Regions from separate parts of the Kaistia nematophila genome, predicted to be linked through region 2. Evidence: riboswitches for the same ligand, from Rfam matches in the RefSeq annotation. Region 2 holds a riboswitch; the other holds the start of a gene.

Region 1 (5,613 bases), on a different contig from region 2:
CCTGAGGCGGCTTGCGCTGCAAGCCGTCTCGGAGGACGCACCACCTGAGAGGAAAATCTCCGTACCGACGCCGCCCTGCGTGCTTCGAGACGGGCCTCTGGTCCCCTCAAAATACTGAGGTTAGTGCTGGGCGAAGGCCTCCCTCAGTGGGAGGTGACGGATTGCGCCGGCATCTCGATGCAGATCCGTCCTATCGCGGCGCGATCGCGTAGCTGTCGATCGGCGGGATAGAATCGAGCAGCCCCCTCGCCTTCATGAACTCGGCAAAGCGGTCATAGCGGCCGATATCGAGGGCGGCAGGGCGCTTGGCGAAGCGCGGCAGCGTCGCCAGGAACGAGTCGCGGTTCAGTTGGTCATCCAGGTCCTTGTGCGACTTCAGGAACATCGCCAGCGCCTCTTCCGGATGGTTGGTCAGGAAGATCGTCGCGTCCTCGACCGCCGCCAGGAAACGGACCATGCGCGGGTCGTCGCGAAGCTCGTTGCGAGTGACGTAGATCAGCTCGTCATAGGCGGGAACGCCGTGCTCCTCCAGGTAGAAGGCGATGCCCGGCTTGCCCTCGAGGCCGAGCTGGATCAGCTCGACGTTGCGATAGCCGTCGATCACCGCATCGACCTGGCCGGACATCAGCGAGGTCGAGAGGTTGAAGTTGACGTTGACCATCTCGACATCCTTCTCGCTGAGGCCGACGGAGGCGAGGACGGTGCCGATATAGGCGTTCTGCAGGCTCGCCACCGAATAGCCGACCTTCTTGCCCTTCAGGTCGGCGAGCGTCTTGATCGGCCCGTCCTTGAGCGCGATCAGCGCGTTGAGCGGCGTCTCGATCAGCGTGCCGATGCGGGTCAGCGGCAGCCCTTCCTTCACCTGCAGCATAAGGTCCGGCTGATAGGTGATCGCGATATCGGCCTGGCCGGCGGCGACGAGGCGCGGCGGCGCGCTGGCGTCGGCAGGCGCGATCATCTCGACGTCGAGGCCGTGCTTCTCGAAGAAGCCGCCCTCCTTGGCGATCACCAGCGGCGCATGGTCGGGATTGTAGAACCAGTCGAGCAGGACGGTCAGCTTGTCGGCTGCCTGGGCCGATCCGATCGTCAGGGCAGTGGCGAGGCCGAACGCCGCGAGCCGGAGGAAGGGTTTCATCGACGTTTCCTTTGCAGGTCGAGGGGATTAGCGGATGGTTTCGGGCGCCCAGGGGGCGATGTGGCGCGTGGCGATCTCGACCGCGGCGCGCACCAGCACGGCCATGGCGGCGAGAAGCGCCAGCGCGGCGAAGACGACGTCGGTCTGCGCCCGGCCGTTCGCCATCAGCATGGCGTAGCCAAGCCCGGACGAGGCGCCGACCCATTCGCCGATCAGCGCGCCGACGGGCGCGTAGACAGCGGCGACGCGGAGTCCGGAGGCCAGCGCCGGCAGCGCGTCGGGGATGCGCAGATAGAGGATTTCCTGCCAGCGCCTGGCCCGGTAGAGGCGGCTCAGGTCGATCAGCCCGGCATCGGTGCGCGCCAGCCCGTCATGGAAAGCGGACGCGACGGGAAAGAAGATGGCGATCGTCGCCATGACGATCTTCGAGCCGATGCCGAAACCGAACCAGAGCACGAGCAGCGGCGCGATGGCAAAGACGGGAAAGGCCTGGGTGACGATCAGCAGCGGCATCAGGATGCGCCGGATCGCCGGAACGAAGGTCATGACCAGCGCCAGCGCGACGCCGGCGAGCGCACCGGTAACGAGGCCTGAGATCGTCTCGATCAGCGTGGTGACGGCGTCGCGGCGCCAGAGATCGGGCCGCTCGACGAGGGCGCGCCAGACACGCGCGGGCGGCGGCAGCATGAAGGGCGGCGGCGCGAAGACGACGATCACGAGCTGCCAGATGGCAATCAGGGCGACGGCGACGACGAACGCGCGCGCGAGGCCGCCGGCCCAGCCATGCCGTCGCACAGTTCCCTCAAACTCTGCCCTTGCCACCATGGCGAAGCCGCTCCTCCGAAGATCGGACGAGGCCATGCGCATGGCGATGGAAACGAGCAGACGTCGTGAACCAGCTTCCCGTCCCTTCGCCGGCATGACCCGGATCAGGTTCGAAGGGTTCGGCCCCAGGCCATCTCAGCTCGCGTTCGCGAACACCCCTCGGAATGGGGCGAGCATGGCCGAGGATGCTTCGCCGTGCAAGGGGCCGGCCGAGCGGAGCTGCTATGCGGTGCCGTCGAGCGGGGTGGAGCCGAGGTGGACGCGAAGGGAGGCGGGCCGGCACTCGACGCGGAAATGCCGCGTCTTCACCGGCTCGCCATCGAGATTGACGTGCAGTTCCTCGTGCGAATCATATTCGATCCAGGCGCTGCGGGTCCTGATCTGGATGTTCTCGACGGCCGCCGCGCCCTGCCGCCACAACTGCGTGAAGGCTTCGAGCCGAGCATCGCCGGTGAGTTCCGGCAGGATGGCGAGGTCAAGCAGGCCGTCGTCGATGCGGGCTTCCGGGCAGAGCACGATGCCACCGCCGGCCTGGCGGCCATTGCCGATCGCGAGCGCCAGGAAGCTGCCTTCCCACTCGAAGCCTTCGGCGCGGAAGCGGCCGCTATTGGCCGAGAGCTCGCGAAACCGGGTGACGCCGGTGACGACATAGGCGAGGCCGCCGAGCCGGCTCTTCAGCTCCGGATCGGTCTCGACGGTGACGCGCGAGCCGAAGCCGCCGGAGACGAGATTGACGAAGACGCGACCGTTCAGGCTGCCGACATCGATCCGTCGCGCCGGGGTCGTGGTGACGAGCCGGAGCGCCGCCGTCAGGTCGTCGACGGGAATGCCGGTGGAACGGGCGAAATCATTGGCGGTGCCGAGCGGCAGGATGCCGAACGAGCAGCTTTCCGGCGGCTCGGCCGCGAGCGAGGCGGCGAACACCTCGTTGACCGTGCCATCGCCGCCGCCGGCGACGATGCAGTCGATCGCGCCCTTGCGCGCTTCCGCGACGGCCTCGCGGGCGAAACGACTGGCGTCGCCCGCCTCCCAGGTCACGCGGACCTCGACCACATGGCCATCGGCGCGGACGGCGCCGACGGCCTCACGCACGCGCGGATCGCGCGCCGCCTTGCCATGCAGGATGAGCCGGACTTTCATGGTTCATCCCGCGAGGTTGGCGTGGCGCTACTTGTTGCCCCAGGCGGTCATCGCCTTGTCGAAGACGCGCTGGCCGGGTGTGCCCTTCTCGAAGGTCAGGATCGCGCGCTGGTCGTTGTTGTAGACGATCGGCAGGTCGATCCAGTTGCGCTCGCGAAGCAGCGCGACGTTCTGCGCCATCGGCTGGGCGTCGTTCGAGAAGGCGATCCAGAAGAAGCCGTCGGCGACCTTGGCAGCGGCGCCGTCGAGCGGCTGGCCACGCGATTCCTCGGTCGGCTTCATCACCAGTGCCGGCACCGACTTGACGCCGCCGCCGGCGAAATTCGCAGGCGTATCCACGACAATCTCGACCAGATGGCTCGCCGGCAGCGCGCTGTCATTGTTCTTGCGGATGTTCAGAGTCACCTTCATGCCCTTCTCGGGCACGTCGAGATTGGCCTGGATCTCCGGGCCGTTCGGCGAATTGGCGTTGAACTTCCACGTCACATTGGCCGGAACCACCTTGACGTTCTGGGTGCCGTCGGTCGGCTGTTCGTAGAGGATGGCCTTCTGCGCGACGAGCGACTCATCAGCCGTTCCGGCCGCGGGCGCCGCGGCGGGAGCCGAGGCCGCCGGGGCCGTATCGGCCGGCTCGGCCGCGGCCGGCGCCTGGGCCGGGGCGGCGGAGCCGGTGCCCTCCGGCGTCATCACGCCGGCGAGCGGATCGGCTTCCTCGCCATCCGACGAAGGCTGGGCATCGACCGTGCGGACCGACTTCGCCGGCGCCTCTTCCGCGGCGCCGCCGCCGAGGCGATCGGAATTCTTGCTGCTCGCGGGCGCCGAAAGCGTCGGCGGCGCGTCCTCGTTCGACGCGGTCTTGGCGCCGGTATCGGAGGACGAGATCAGGTCGCCGATCACGTCCTTGACAACGCTGCGCTGCGACCAGACCAGCGCCGCGATGCCGCAAAGCATCAGCGCGATCAGGACCAGCAGAATGATCGTCGGCCAGCGCGAAGGCTTGGTGCGCTCGACATAAACGGCGGGACGCTCGGCAGCCTCGCGGTTGCGCTCGCGACGCGACGGACGGCGCTCGCGCGGCTCGTCGAAAGAGTCATTCCCCATCGGCGTGGCGCGCAGCGGCTCGGGCGCCCAGTCGGCGTCGGCGCTGAAATGACGGCTGTCGTCATGGTCGTGGTCATGTTCGAGATCCGCGTCGAAGCGCGGCTCGTCGGCCGGTTCCGGCGCCGACATCGTCGGCTCGCGACGGCCCTGCGGCGCGGCGCGATCATAGGCGCTCGGGCGCGTGGGCGAGACCTGCGGCCATTGCGGCTGCACCGGCGGCGGCTGGCGCGAAGGCTTCTGCGGCGGCTCGGGCTCGTGCCAGTCGGCCTCGATCTCGGGCTCGGACGCATGCGCCTCGTCGGCCTCGTCATGGAAGAATTCGGCCTCGGCGGCCTGCGGCGGAGGCGCTACGGGCGCCGGGGCCGGCGTCGGCGCGGCGGGCTGCTGACGCGGCGGCTCGGCGGCCGGACGCGGGCGGGCCACGACCGGCTGCGAGGCCGGCGTAGGCAGGGGCGGCGGCGGCGCGATCTCCGCCTCCAGCTCTTCTTCGAGCTGTTCGACCGGCTCCGGCTCGACCGGCTCGGGCGTGACGGCAAGCGCCTCGGCAACGGCCGCCGCGGCGCTGACGCGAACCGGGGCCGGGCGCGCGGCGCTCGCCTCGCGCTCGACCTTGCGGATCGCCTCCTCCAGTTCCAGGCGCTGGCGGGAAATCTCGGATGTGGTCAGGGGCGGGTCGATGGACTTCAGCTGTCCGATCAGCGCCGTGCGCGCCTTGTCGTAAACTGAACGACGCGCGTCGCCGGATTCGCTCTCGAACCCGGAAACCGCCTTTTTCAATACCGCGTAATAGTCGGTCATCGTCCCATTCTACTAACTACGTCCGAACCGGCGCCTGCGATCGACAACCTCAGTCCTGAAACGGATCCTGAACCAGAATTGTATCGTCTCGTTCCGGGCTGGTCGACAGGAGCGCAACGGGCGCGCCGATCAGTTCCTCGACGTGACGGACATATTTCACGGCCTGCGCCGGCAGATCGTTCCAGCTACGGGCGCCGGCGGTGGAATCCTTCCAGCCTTCCAGCGTCTCGTAGATCGGCTCGACCCGGGCCTGCGCCGCCTGGGATGCCGGGAGATAGTCGATCTCGCGGCCGTCCAGCCTATATCCAACGCAAATCTTGATTTCTTCAAGGCCGTCGAGAACATCGAGCTTCGTCAGCGCGATTCCGGTGATGCCGGAGGTGCGGATCGTCTGGCGAACCAGCACGGCGTCGAACCAGCCGCAACGGCGCTTGCGCCCCGTCACCGTGCCGAATTCGTGGCCGCGCGTGCCGAGGAAATCGCCGACTTCGCCGGTCTGCTCGGTCGGGAACGGCCCCTCGCCGACGCGCGTCGTGTAGGCCTTGGTGATGCCGAGCACGTAGCCGACGGCACCCGGGCCGACGCCCGAACCGGTCGAGGCCTGGCCGGCGACG
Region 2 (5,613 bases):
GGCTCAGTCGATCAGCTTGTAGGCCGGCACCGTCAGGAACGGCTCGAAGGTCTTGGCCGTCGACAGCTTGGCGAACAGGCTGATCGCCTCGGGGAAACGGCCGGCCGCATAATTGTCCGGACCGACCTCGCCCTTCACCACTTCCATCTCCTCGGCGAGCGCGCGACGGAACAAGTCTTCCGTCACCTTCTGGCCGTCTTCCAGCGTCGCCTCGAAGTTCAGCTGCTGCCAGATCTGGGCGCGGCTGATCTCGGCCGTCGCCGCGTCTTCCATCAGGTTGTAGATCGGCACCGCGCCGCGACCGCGCAGCCATGCCTCGATGTACTGGACGCCGACGCGGATGTTGTGGCGCAGGCCCTCTTCCGTGCGGGTGCCATCATGGATCGCGAGCATGTCCTTCTGGCCGAAGGAAACCTCCTCGCGCAGGCGTGAGAGCTGGTTCGGCGTCGGCATCAGGCGATCGAACACTTCCATGGCGACCGGCACGAGATCGGGATGCGCGACCCAGGTGCCGTCATGACCTGCATTGGCCTCGCGCTCCTTGTCGGCGCGCACCTTGGCGAACGCCGCCTCGTTGGCCTCGGGATTGTTCTTGATCGGGATCTGCGCCGCCATGCCGCCCATCGCAAAGGCGCCGCGGCGGTGGCAGGTCTTGATCAGGAGTTCCGAATAGGCGAGCAGGAAGGCCTTGCCCATCACGACCTGGCCGCGATCCGGCAGCAGGAACGCCTTGTTGTTGCGCAGCGTCTTGATGAACGAGAAGATGTAGTCCCAGCGGCCGCAGTTGAGGCCGGCCATATGGTCCTTCAGCTCGTACAGGATCTCGTCCATCTCGAAGGCCGCCGGCAGCGTCTCGATCAACACCGTCGCCTTGATCGTGCCATGTGCGAGGCCAAGCGCCTCCTCGGCATAGGTGAAGACCTCGTCCCAGAGACGGGCCTCCAGATGGCTTTCGGTCTTGGGCAGGTAGAAATACGGGCCCGAACCCTGCGCCAGCGCTGCCTTGGCGTTGTGGAAGACATAGAGGCCGAAATCGACGAGCGAGCCCGATGCGTCCTTGCCGTCGAAGGTGATGTGGCGCTCGGGCAGGTGCCAGCCGCGCGGACGGATGATCAGCACGGCAGGATTGGCGCCGAGCTTGTAGGCCTTGCCGGTGCGCGGATCGGTGAAGTCGATCCGGTTTTCCCAGCGATCCCTGAGATTGAGCTGGCCCTCGACCATGTTGGCCCAGACCGGCGAGGAGGCATCCTCGAAGTCGGCCATGAAAACCTTCGCGCCCGAGTTCAGCGCGTTGACGATCATCTTGCGGTCGACCGGGCCGGTGATCTCGACGCGACGATCCTGCAGGTCGGCCGGGATCGGCGCGACCTTCCAGTCGCCTTCGCGGATCGCCTTGGTCTCGGGCAGGAAGTCCGGCAGGCCGCCATTGTCGAAGAAGACCTGGCGCTCGTTGCGGAACTCGAGCAGGGCCCGGCGCTTGGCGTCGAACCGGCCGTGCAGTTCGGCGACGAAGGCGAGCGCCTCCGGCGTCAGGATCTCGTCGAAGCGGGGACCGATCTCCCCCTTCACAGCCAGGCGTTCAGCGTTGGTGGCGGACATGACAACTCCTCGGTGGGAACGTTGGAGCGACTATGCCACGCCACCGTCTTCAACTGAACCTGCACGATCAGGGCAGAACTTGTTCCGAATTGGAAAAGGTCGCCTACTTGCCGCGATAGCGCGCGATCCGGGTGGAAAAATCGCGCGCCGCCGCCGCAGGGTCTTCCGCCGCGATGATGGCGGAGACAATGGCGAGGCCATCGGCGCCCGCTGCCAGCGTCGGTTCGACATGCTCCGGCTTCAGGCCGCCGATGGCGACGACGGGCAGGCCCACCGTCCTCTTGACGCGACCGAGATGCTCGAAGCCGATCGGATCCGGCGCATTCGGCTTGGTCGAGGTGGCGAAGACCGGGCCGACACCGAGATAGTCGATCGGGCCGAGTTCTTCCGGCGTCAGTTCGTGCATCTGCGCCGCCGACAGGCCGAGGATGCGATCCGGGCCGATCAGCTCGCGCACCTTGGCGACCCGCATGTCGCTCTGGCCGACATGCACGCCATCGGCGTCGACCGCCAGCGCGACGTCGACGCGATCATTGATGATGAGCGGGATGCCGCGCGGCCGCAGCAGGTCGACCAGCGCCGACGCCGTCGCGACGAAATCGCGGGTCGAACCCTGCTTGAAGCGGTGCTGGACGAGCGTGACGCCGCCATCAATGGCGGCGCGGACGGTCTCGACGACGCCGCGCGGCCCGGCAAGATCCTCGTCGGTGACGAGATAGAGCGAAAGATCGAAAGGACGGCTCATCAGACATTCACCTCTTCAACGGTCTTGATCGTGGCGTAACGCTCGAGCATGCCGGCATCTTCGGCGTGGAGCGCATCGCACAGTTCGGCGGGAAGGTGTCCCGGCCCGGTCACGCGCGCAGCGGCCGCGGCGCCGGCGGCGCCATAGACGGCGAGCGCCGCCACGGCGGCCTCGAAGGGCGGACGCACGGCGGCGAACGCCGCCACGGTCGCCGAGAGCGCGCAGCCGAGAGCGGTCGAAAGCGGCATCAGCGGACTGCCGCCGGTGACCGCCACCACCGTATCCCCGTCCGTGACGTAGTCGGTCTCGCCGGTGATGGCGACGACCGCGCCGCTGGCGCGCGCCAGCGCCTTGCCGGCTGCGAGCGCCGCATCGGACGAGGCGGTCGAATCGACGCCCTTGCCCCCTGCCCCGGCGGCTCCCGCCAGGCTCATGATCTCGCTCGCATTGCCGCGGATGATCGCCGGGCCGGCCCGGCTCATCTCGACGGCGAAATCGGTGCGGAACTTCGTGGCGCCGCAGCCGACCGGATCGAGGACCCAGGGCTTGCCGAGCGCGACGGCCTGCTTCGCGGCGCGGCGCATGCCCTCGATCCATTGCGGCGACAGCGTGCCGATATTGATCACCAGCGCGCTGGAGATGGCGACGAACTCGTCGACCTCCTCGGCGGCATGCACCATGGCCGGCGACGCGCCGACGGCGAGCAGCACATTGGCCGAGATCGTCATCGCGACGTAGTTGGTGATGTTCTGCACGAGCGGGCGGGCGGCGCGCATGGCTGCGAGCGCGCTGGCAGCGTCGGCGACCGTCAGGTGGCGATGTTGGGTGGTAGACACGAATGGACGTCCTTTGCTGTGACGCAGGACGGAACGATGGCAAGGACATCTAGGTGCTGAAGCATCCAGGCGCTTGGCTCAATCCCTCCGCCGGCATGATCCGGATCAGGTTCGCGGGTTAGTCCAAAGACCTCTCAGCCAAGCTCCGACGGAAATTCCGATGGATCAGGGCACCCCGATGAGACGAGCGGACCCTATCACGGCTTGGCATCCAGGCAAGGGGCAAGCGGTCGTCAACGGACCTGCCGGGCCCTTGTGACCGCGGTCACGGCGACCTAACCTCGCGGCCTGCTAGCTTTCGCCTTTGCAATCCGCGTCCGGGCCGAGGCCTCGACCGCCGCACGAGACCCGCCGCATGCTCCAGCCCTATCCCGGCCGCCAGCAGTTTTCCACGCAGGCCCTGCCCGCGAAGGACCGATTCCCCGTTTTCTGCGAGGAGATCGTCCGCCGCGCCGTCGCGCTCGACATCGTCCGCCACGACGACAGCCCGTTCGAAGGCGAGATCGAGCTCTGCCAGGCCGGCCCTGTCGATATCGCCATCATCTCCACCTCGCCGGCGAGCTATCTGCGCACGCCGAGCCTGGTGCGAGACGGCAACGACGCGCTGTTCGCCTTTCTCTGCGTCGAGGGACAAATGATGGCGACGCAGGGCGAGCCGCGCCGCATCGCTCCCGGCGACGGCCTTCTCTGCGACAGTTCGCAGACCGGCGGACTGCGCATGGAGACGGCGACGCGCTACTGGGGCGTGCGCACCTCGCGCGCCCACATCGCAACCCTGACGCCGCGCATCGACCGCCTCGCCGGCGCGCCGCTCGGCGACCATGCCTTCGCGCTGCGCCTGCTCACCAGCTACCTCGAAGGCCTGTTCAGCCATGGCGCGCCACTCGGCAATACGACCGCGCGCGTCTTCGGCGAACATCTCGTCGACCTGATCGCCGTCGCGCTCGGCGCCAGCGGCGAGGCGCGCGAGCAGGCCGAGGCCGGCGGCGTCCGCGCCGCCAGGCGCGCCACCATCCTGCGCGCCATCGAAAAGGAGAGCCACGACCCGAAGTTCAGCGCCGCCCGCCTGGCGGCGCGGCTCGGCATCACGCCGCGCTACGTTCACGTGCTGCTGGAAGAAACCGGCCAGACCTTCGCCGAGCATGTACTGAACGCCCGTCTCGCGATGGTGCTGAAGCGCCTGCGCGACCCTGACGCCCGCCATATGAAGATCATCGAGATCGCCAGCGAAGCCGGCTTCACCGATCTCTCGCATTTCAACCGCAGCTTCCGCCGCCGCTTCGGCGACACCCCGACCGGGGTGCGGGCGATGAAAGCGCGCCTCTGGCTAGAGGCCTGACCAAGGCCCGAAGGGATGGAGCGGCGACGCGCAAAGGACTAGCGTGGCAGGGCCATGGCGACGGAGCGAGGGGCATGAACAAGAGCCGGATCGAAGCGTTCAGCGACGGCGTCATCGCCATCATCATCACCATCATGGTTCTGGAGCTGAAGGTTCCGCACGAAGCGGACATCCACACGCTGCTGCCGCTGCTGCCGGTCTTTCTCAGCTATGTGCTGAGCTTTGTCATGATCGGCATCTACTGGAACAACCACCATCACATGTTCCACGCCGTGCGGCATGTGCGCGGCGGCGTGCTCTGGGCCAATCTGCACCTGCTGTTCTGGCTGTCGCTGATGCCCTTCACCACCGCCTGGATGGGCGAGAACCACATCGAATCCGTGCCGGTCGCCGTCTATGGCTTCGTCCTGATGATGTCCGGCATCGCCTACTACATCCTCGCCCGCGCGCTGATCCGCCTGGAAGGCGCGGATTCGGCCCTCGCGATCGCCTTCGGCAAAGACAGGAAGGGCCGGATCTCGGTCGTCATCTACGCCGCCGCGATCGCCCTCGCCTTCCTGAGCCCGTGGATCGCGATCGGCTGCTATGTGGCCGTGGCGCTGATCTGGCTGGTGCCGGACCGCCGTGTCGAGCGCGTGCTGCTCGCCGCCCATCCCGGCCAGGCCCCACCGGAACGATAGCGCCCGGCAATGCCGCACTATTTGCAGCCAAGGGCCCCGGTTGGGCGTATGATCACGCCATGTACCTCCAGTTTCCGAACCGAAGCCGCAGTTACAGCCCCTCGCATCACCGGATCCAGTTCTGGGGCTATGACAGCGCGCTGGAAATCTCGTTCTTCCTGGAAACGGATGCCCTCGCGCGGATTGATCCGGGCGGCGGACTGGACGAGGCGGCGGCGCTGCAGGCCTTCGACGCCAACCGGGCGCGGATCGAACGCGCGGCCGAGCGGGTCTATTCCCGCCATGCGCAGGGATCCTACCTTCTGACCGCCGACGATCTTTGAGGGATCAGGCGGGAAGCCCCGCCGGTTTCGGGCCGCCATAGGCCCAGTCCAGCAGTTCGATCGTATGCACGACCGGCACCCCGCCCGAGAG

What was found. Region 2 has a riboswitch for thiamine pyrophosphate ahead of thiM (hydroxyethylthiazole kinase). Riboswitches for the same ligand answer to the same signal wherever they lie in the genome.
Region 1: it holds a riboswitch for thiamine pyrophosphate, as region 2 does, so the genes downstream of both, OSH07_RS19100 (ABC transporter permease) here and thiM (hydroxyethylthiazole kinase) in region 2, are expected to answer to the same signal.

Annotation. Positions count from the first base shown of each region.
Region 1 is NZ_JAPKNK010000009.1:133,947-139,559, reverse strand. It holds gene OSH07_RS19105 (ABC transporter substrate-binding protein) at 191-1,135, opposite strand; gene OSH07_RS19100 (ABC transporter permease) at 1,163-1,960, opposite strand; TPP riboswitch at 2,025-2,130, opposite strand; gene yegS (lipid kinase YegS) at 2,183-3,100, opposite strand; gene OSH07_RS19090 (hypothetical protein) at 3,128-4,999, opposite strand; gene OSH07_RS19085 (adenylosuccinate synthase) at 5,049-5,613, opposite strand, start outside.
Region 2 is NZ_JAPKNK010000007.1:38,970-44,582, reverse strand. It holds gene aceB (malate synthase A) at 4-1,599, opposite strand; gene thiE (thiamine phosphate synthase) at 1,703-2,344, opposite strand; gene thiM (hydroxyethylthiazole kinase) at 2,344-3,180, opposite strand; TPP riboswitch at 3,246-3,368, opposite strand; gene OSH07_RS16225 (helix-turn-helix domain-containing protein) at 3,536-4,519, shown strand; gene OSH07_RS16220 (TMEM175 family protein) at 4,594-5,199, shown strand; gene OSH07_RS16215 (DUF1488 family protein) at 5,259-5,522, shown strand; gene glcF (glycolate oxidase subunit GlcF) at 5,527-5,613, opposite strand, start outside.